Regions from separate parts of the Clostridium sp. YIM B02551 genome, predicted to be linked through region 1. Evidence: predicted binding sites of a transcription regulator. Region 1 holds the regulator's gene; the other holds the start of a gene.
The links. Region 1 encodes CtsR, which represses protease genes until heat stress. Its sites were predicted from a motif close to AAGGTCAANNAAGGTCAAAT; they were not measured.
Positions count from the first base shown of each region.

Region 2: a site for CtsR is predicted at 2,674-2,693, ahead of clpB (ATP-dependent chaperone ClpB). Genes of this name have one in related genera too.

Region 1 covers NZ_JAKGTF010000012.1:7,916-12,198, forward strand. Annotated here, with positions in the region: gene L1S47_RS14630 (stage 0 sporulation family protein) at 1-123, shown strand, start outside; gene L1S47_RS14635 (heavy-metal-associated domain-containing protein) at 144-347, shown strand; gene L1S47_RS14640 (DUF362 domain-containing protein) at 436-606, shown strand; gene L1S47_RS14645 (MBL fold metallo-hydrolase) at 753-1,403, opposite strand; gene L1S47_RS14650 (CtsR family transcriptional regulator) at 1,541-1,996, shown strand; gene L1S47_RS14655 (UvrB/UvrC motif-containing protein) at 2,010-2,531, shown strand; gene L1S47_RS14660 (protein arginine kinase) at 2,545-3,567, shown strand; gene L1S47_RS14665 (ATP-dependent Clp protease ATP-binding subunit) at 3,580-4,283, shown strand, end outside.
Region 2 covers NZ_JAKGTF010000003.1:151,126-155,408, forward strand. Annotated here, with positions in the region: gene clpB (ATP-dependent chaperone ClpB) at 21-2,618, opposite strand; gene L1S47_RS04970 (helix-turn-helix domain-containing protein) at 2,772-4,283, shown strand, end outside.

The sequences.
Region 1 (4,283 bases):
ATCCAAGATGTAGAGTTAGTATCTGGAAGTTATGAAGATAGTGTAGATGATGGAGAAATTAAATTAGTAATAGAAGATGATGCGGATAAAGCATTAATTAAAGATTTAATAAAGGGAAATTAAAACTTTCAAGGGGGATTAGAATGAAATCTTCATTAAGGATTGCAGGAATGAAGACTGCTGAAGATGTACGAAAGATAAAAAATGCAATAGCATCCAACCAAGGAGTTGTAGCATGCGAAATAAGCAGAGAGAAGGGCGAAGCTAACATAATATATGACGATTATTTTAGTGCAATAGATAAAATTATCGATTCAGTGGAATCTTTAGGTTATACTGTAGTATAAAAAATGCTCTAAAAGACTTTTAAATTTTAACCAAACATGCTAAAATAGACATGACGTTTTTCGTCAAAAATATTAGGAGGTGTTGGTTATGGCATATAAAATCGAAGATTCTTGCGTAAGCTGTGGAGCATGCGCTGCTGAATGCCCAGTAAATGCAATAAGCCAAGGAGATACACAATTTGTTATAGATGCAGGTTCTTGTATCGATTGTGGAAACTGTGCTAATGTTTGCCCAGTAGGAGCACCAGTTCAAGAATAATTTAAACAAAAAACATCGCTGTTTAAGCGATGTTTTTTTATTTTATAGTGTAAAAAGATAAATAGTCTATAACCGAATTTTATCTCATATGTTCGGAAGGACAGACTGAGAAAAATCTATGGCTCATAATCCATTAAATGATTTCTTTATAAATCAGAAATTGAAAAGAAAATTACTTTAGGCTCGGAAATATTAAAATCTAAAGAAGAGGTATTTAGTTTATTTCCTTCTAAAGAATGTATATTTCTCATTGATATTAAGAAGTCTTCAGCCCCATTTATCGAAGCAGATATATATGGAGTGCTATAATGCATAGGAATAACAAATTTAGGATTAAGTAATTTAGTTAATAAGCTAGCATCCTTCCCATTAATTGTATAATTTCCGCCAATAGGAATCATCAGAATATCGATTGGTTCTAATAACTTTCTACTTTCCTCAGATAGAACATGTCCTAGGTCTCCTAAATGGCATATTCTTAATCCATCAATTTCTACTACATATATAATATTTGGCCCTCTTTTCATTCCATTCAAATTATCATGATAAGATACAAATCCTTCTATACTACAAAAGTTAAGGGAATATTTTATAGGTTCTCTGCAAATATTACATGAAGAATTTAATTTATTAATATAATTATGATCAAAATGGTTATGAGATATGGTTATAATATCAACCTCTTCCTCAACAGTTGGATAGCCTAAAGTTTCGTCAAAAGGATCCATAAGAATTTTTCTTCCAGTTGATGTTTTAATTAGAAAACAAGAATGACCAAACCATATAATTTCCACCATATCACCTCAAAATAAGTATAACCAAGTAGAGTAAAAAATATTATTAATTTATATTCAAAGGAATTGCACTAATAATTATTATATGATAATATATATTTAATAAAGGTCAAAGAAAGTCAAGGTAAAGAGGTGCTAAAATGGCAAGATTATCAGACGTAATTGAGGGATTTATAAAAAGCTTGATATTAGAAAGCGAAGATAAGCAATTACAAATTCAAAGAAATGAATTAGCAGATAGATTTAGTTGTGCTCCATCTCAAATTAATTATGTACTGACTACAAGATTTAGTCATGAAAAAGGATATTTGATTGAGAGTAGAAGAGGCGGCGGAGGATATATTGTAATAAGAAAAGTACAATATGATAATCATAAGAGAAGAAAAGAATTAATAGATGAAAGTATTGGAGATTCTATAACATACCATAATGCTATAGCACTACTTGAAAGTCTATATGATGCAGACATTATAGATGATAGAGAATTTGAGATTATAAAGATGGTAATAAATGAAAGAACTTTAAATTCTGTGGAAAATAAAAATAAATTAAGAGCTGACATTTTAAAAGCTACAGTTGCATTATTATTATCATAAAGGAGGAAGTAATATGTTATGTGAGAGGTGTAACAAAAATGAAGCTACAGTTCATATGGTTAAGATTATTAATGGAAATAAAAGTGAAGTAAGGTTGTGTGAAAAGTGTGCAGCTGACATATCAGATATACCTGTAAGTACTTCCTTTGAAGAATTTGATGGATTTCCACTTCAAAGTATACTAGGAGGGCTTGTAGATTATTACAATAAAAATACTAAAACACAAACAGAGAGTGACATATACTGTAAAAAGTGTGGTATGGCATATAACGAATTTAAGAAGACTGGATTACTTGGGTGTAGTGAGTGTTATGAGAGTTTCTCAAAATCGTTAAGTCAAATAATAAAGAGAGTTCAAGGAGATGTTGAACACATAGGAAAGATTCCTGAAAAATGTGGTAAAGAGATATTGGAAAGAAATAAGATATTAAAACTAAAAGAAGAATTACAAAAAGTAATTTTAGCCGAGGAATATGAAAGAGCGGCGGAAATAAGAGATGAAATCAAAATATTACAAGATAAGTTAGGAGAATAGGAGGGGAAGATTTATGGAAAGTTGGATAGAATGTAATAAAGAGAATATTGTTATTTCTAGCAGAGTAAGGCTAGCAAGAAATCTAAAAGAATTTCCATTCCCTAATAAATTAACTAAAGAAGAAGGCATACAGATAGGACAAAAAGTAAGAGAAGCTTTTATGGAGTCTGTTTCTGAAGATGATAAGTATAATACTTATAATTTATGGGAAGTAACTCCTAACTTAGCAAAAAGTTTTGTTGAGAAGCATTTAATAAGTCCGAATCTTGTTAAAAATAATGATGTGGCCTCTTTTATAGTGGATAACAATGAAACAATTAGTTTGATGATAAATGAAGAAGACCATATAAGACTACAATGTATATCAGGAGGATATAATATAAGAGAAGTATATGAAAAAGCGGATACAATTGATTCTTTGCTTGAAAATAAGCTTGAGTATGCATTTCATGAGAAACTTGGATATTTGACAGCATGTCCTACAAACTTAGGAACAGCTATGAGAGTTTCAGTTATGGTTCATTTACCAGCCTTGACTTTAAATAATGAAATGAATAAATTGCTTAAAGGATTGGCACAAGTGGGAATGACCATAAGAGGATTATATGGTGAAGGCTCTAAAGGAGAAGGAAATCTTTATCAAATATCAAATCAGGTAACACTAGGAGTTACAGATGAAGATATCTTAAATAATTTAGAAGCTGTGACTTTACAAGTTGTTTCTCAAGAAAAGCAATTGAGAGAAATATATCTTAAACAATATAAATACGAGCTTGAAGATAAGGTGTTTAGAGCACGTGCTTTGCTAGAGAGTTCCAGGATACTTACATTGAAAGAGGGGTTATCCTTATTATCAAATTTAAGATTAGGTGTAGAACTTGGAATAATAGAAGATATAACTATTAAAAAATTAAATAAGATATTGATTTATTCTCAGAATGCTACTTTGCAGAATCATTTAGGTGCAGGCTTAAAGGAAAGAGATTTAAACATTGAGAGAGCGAATATAATTAGAAACATTTTATTAGAAACTTAGGAGGTGGAGAAAATGATGTATGGTAAATTTACTGAGAGAGCTCAAAGAGTCATATTAAAAGCTCAGAAGCATTCTCAAAACTTTAAACATGGATACATTGGAACAGAACATATTCTACTAGGAATAATAGCTGAAGATGGAATAAGCAAAGATTTATTGCAAGAATATGGAGTAAAAGAAGACCAAGTAATAAATTTACTTCATCAATATGTAGGAGAAGGGGATTTTGAATCTGGCAAGGAGGATATACCATTAACTCCTAGAACTAAAAGATTATTAGACTTAAGCTTACTAGAAGCTAGAAATTTAGGCCAAAATTATATTTCTCCAGAACATATGTTACTTGCAATGGTAAATGAAAGAGAGGGTGTTGCATTTACAATTTTAAATACCTTAAATGTTAATTTTGACAAGGTTAAAAAGGATTTGATAGCAGCACTTTCAGCTAATACAAATAATCCACAGAGTAATGCTGAAGAAGGAAAAAGAAAACATAGAGAAGAAACTCCAACTTTAGATCAGTATGGTAGAGATTTAACTGATATGGCAATGGAAGGAAACCTAGATCCTGTAGTAGGAAGAGATGAAGAAACACAGAGGGTTTTAGAAATTCTATGTAGAAGAATTAAAAACAATCCATGTTTAATAGGAGACCCAGGAGTTGGTAAGACTGCCATAGCAGAAGGATTAGCTCAAAAAATAGTTGAAGGAAATAT
Region 2 (4,283 bases), on a different contig from region 1:
CTTGATTACCAGATTTAATTTTAAACCTTAAACACTAATGCACTATCCTCTTCATCGATAGTTACTGTTACTCCATCATAGATTTCTCCTGAAATTATTCTTTTTGCAAGATTTGTTTCTAATGTATTTTCAATATATCTCTTTAATGGTCTTGCACCATATACTGGGTCAAATCCCTCTTCCGCAATTAATTTTTTAGCATTATCAGTTATCTCTAGGATTACATTCTTTTCTTTCATTTTATTTTTAACCTTAATCAAGAATATATCTATTATTTTCTTAATATCATCTAATGATAATGGACTAAAGGTTATTATATCATCAACTCTATTTAAGAATTCTGGTTTAAATCTCGACTTCATTTCATTCATAACTTTAGCCTTCGATTCTTCTGAAACTCTACCATCTTTACTTCCATCTAATAAATAAGAACTTCCTATATTGGAGGTCATTATTATAATTGTATTCTTGAAATCAACAGTTTTACCTTGATTATCAGTTAGTCTTCCATCGTCTAAAATCTGTAGGAACACATTAAATACATCTTGGTGAGCCTTCTCTATCTCATCAAACAAGATAACTGAGTAAGGTTTTCTCCTAACTGCTTCTGTTAGCTGACCACCCTCCTCATACCCTACATATCCTGGAGGCGCTCCTATCAATCTAGAAACAGAATATTTCTCCATGTATTCTGACATATCAATTCTTATAATGTTCTCTTCTGAGTCAAAAAGAGTTCTTGCTAATGTTTTGGCTAATTCAGTCTTACCGACACCAGTTGGGCCTAAGAAAATGAACGATCCTATTGGTCTATTTTCGTCTTTTAGCCCTGCTCTTGCCCTTATAACTGCATTTGTAACTGATTGAATTGCCTCATTTTGACCTATAACTCTTTCTCCTAATTCATCTTCCAATCTTAAAAGCTTCTTCTTTTCCCCTTCCACTAGCTTTGTTACAGGAATTCCAGTCCATTTAGATACTATGTTTGATATTTCATTTTCTGTAACCTCTTCCTTTAAAAGGGCTCCCTCATAGTTTTCTTTAACTTCATTTTCTTTTTCAGCTATTTTCTCTTCAAGGGATGGAATAAGTCCATATTTAAGTTCAGCTGCCTTATTTAGATCGTACTCTCTTTCATATTTTTCAATCATTCCTCTAGCATCATCTAGCTGCTTTTTAAGTTCTCTAATCTCTGATATATGAGACTTTTCTTTTTCATATTTTGCACTCATCTCGTCATTTTTACTTTTTAGTTCCACAAGTTCTTTATCTATTGATTGAGCTCTTGCAATTGATGCTGGATCTTTTTCTTTAAGTAATGCTTCTCTTTCAGTTTCCAATAGAAAAATCTTTCTTCTTACCTCATCAAGTTCCGTAGGCAAGGAGTCTATTTCGCTTCTTATCATAGCACCAGCTTCATCTATTAAGTCTATGGCCTTATCTGGCAAGAATCTTCCTTGAATATACCTATCAGATAATTTTGCAGCTGCAACTATGGCAGAATCATGGATTCTTATTCCATGATGTATTTCAAATCGTTCCTTTAATCCTCTTAAAATTGAAATTGTATCTTCTACTGTTGGCTCATCAATTATAACTGGCTGAAATCTTCTTTCAAGAGCCTTATCTTTCTCAATGTATTGTCTATATTCATCAAAAGTTGTTGCCCCTATACAATGAAGCTCTCCTCTTGCTAAAAGAGGCTTAATTAGGTTTCCAGCATCCATTGCACCTTCTGTTTTACCAGCACCAACTATTGTATGAATTTCATCAATAAATAATATTATTCTACCTTCTGAACTCTGAACTTCTTTTAATACCGCTTTTAGTCTCTCTTCAAATTCACCTCTATATTTTGCACCTGCAATTAATGCTCCCATATCTAACGAAAATATTATTTTATCTTTTAATCCCTCTGGTATATCTCCTCTAACAATTCTCTCAGCCAATCCTTCAACTATAGCTGTCTTTCCAACTCCAGGCTCCCCAATAAGTACAGGGTTGTTTTTAGTTCTTCTAGAAAGAATTCTAACAGTTCTTCTTATCTCCTCATCTCTTCCTATAACTGGATCTAGCTTATGTTTCTTGGCTAATTCAACTAAGTTGACTCCGTATTTGCTTAACGCATCATATGTTCCTTCTGGATCTTGTGTTTCAACTCTTTGACTTCCTCTTATTTCTTTTAAGGCCTTTAAAAATTCATTCTTTGTAACACCATATTTATTTAACAAATTCCCTATTACATTCTTATTTTCTATGTCAATAATCCCTAAGAATACATGCTCTACACTTATATACATATCTTTAAAGTCTTCAGCGTATTTATCTGACTTTATAAGTATTTCTTCTATTTTCCTAGTTGCGTATACACCTGATGAGGACGCAGCTGAACCTAATACCTTAGGCATACCAGATAAAAGTGAATCAGTATCCAATCTTAGTGATTTGATATCTTTTCCCATCTTACTTAAAATATTTGCAATAAGTCCATCTTCAGCATTAATAAGAGCTGCAAAAAGATGTATTGAATCTACACTTTGATGATTGTTCTTAACTGCTATTTCATGTGCATCATTTAATGATTGCTGCACTCTTAATGTCATTTTTTCAATATTCATATTATCACCTCATTAAAATTCTCCTTGTATTTTGCTTTAATTTAATAATAATATAAAAGTCAAAGAAAGTCAAAGTCTATTTTTATCTTCCTTTTATCTCTTTTTTCTCTTTATGATATAATATATTTATAAATAATAATTTGAGGTGAGAACTTGAGAAGAGAACATATAATTTATCCATTAGATATGCCAGTAACAATTTCATATTGCTCAATTGAAGATTATCCTATTCACTGGCACAACGCTATTGAGATAATATTTGTACTTAAAGGTACAATAAATGTAACCATAGATTCAGATACTTATGAAATTGAAGAAAAAGAGATGGAAGTAATCAACAATAATGAATCTCATAGAATATTTTCAAAGGATCCTGATAATAGAGTTTTAATCTTCCATATGGACTCAAGTTTTTTTGAAAAATATTATAATGACATAGAAAATATGTTTTTCTATCTTAATAGTTCAGACGAAGGAGCTCAAGAAAGTCAGGAATATGAAGATCTTAGAATTTTTCTTTCAATAATTCTTTGCGAAGCAATACAAAAAAGAGAAGACTATGATGAAGAAATTGAAAGTACTTTAATAGATATGCTATATCATTTAATTAACAATTTTCACTATTTAACCTATGAGAAGGAAGAGCTAAAGGACAATGAAGAACAATTAGAAAGATATCATAGAATTGCAAAATACATTTTCAATAACTACAATAATAAAATAAGTCTTCAGGAAATAGCTAAAAAAGAATTTTTAAGTGCAGACTATCTTTCACATGAGATAAAAAATGCTACGGGCTATAGTTTTACTGATTTATTAAATCTTACAAGAGTTGAGGAATCTATAAAGCTGCTTTTAGACAGCAATATGAGTATTTCAGAAATATCTGATGAGGTTGGTTTTTCTCATACAAGATACTATAATAAGAATTTTAAATTTTACTACAAATGTACTCCACTTCAATATAAAAAGAAGTATAAATTAGATGAAAAATCTTATGAAAAAGCAAAAAAATTAACTTACTTAGAAACTTCTGAAGCACTTAAATTCCTTTACCCTTATCTAGAGGATTATGACAGATTTAACTATGAAAATAGAATTCATAAAATTCATATTAATATGGATGAAGAAATTTCTCCTTTCTCTGACGACTTTAGAAAAGTAATTAATGTAGGGGATGCCTTCGACCTTCTAATTGAGGATAATAAAGATAACCTTGAAGAAATTCAGGAAGAAATCTCCTTTAGATACGGAAGAATATTTAATCTTTTCCATAGAGATATGGGGATTTTCCCAGGTAGCAGCTTTTACAATTGGAATAAAACAAAGACTGTTTTTGAATTTATGGAATATATTGAACTTACACCTCTAGTTTTATTGGAACAATTAGAGCTTACAGATGAGGAATTGATAAATGCCTTCCATAGCTATGTAGAGTATTTTTCGGAAATAGAGAGTATTGATTTTTATAACATAAAATATCAATTCCATAGCGACTTTCCATCTGAACTTAAAAGTGAGATTATTAAAATTTTAGAGGAAAACTCATTGGAATATGAAGATGAAGGTTATATTGGAAATCACCTAGAAATAAACAAAATATACGACTCAGCTTATATGATACCTTATATTATTCACCAAGTGGCTAATAATAATATATCTTTA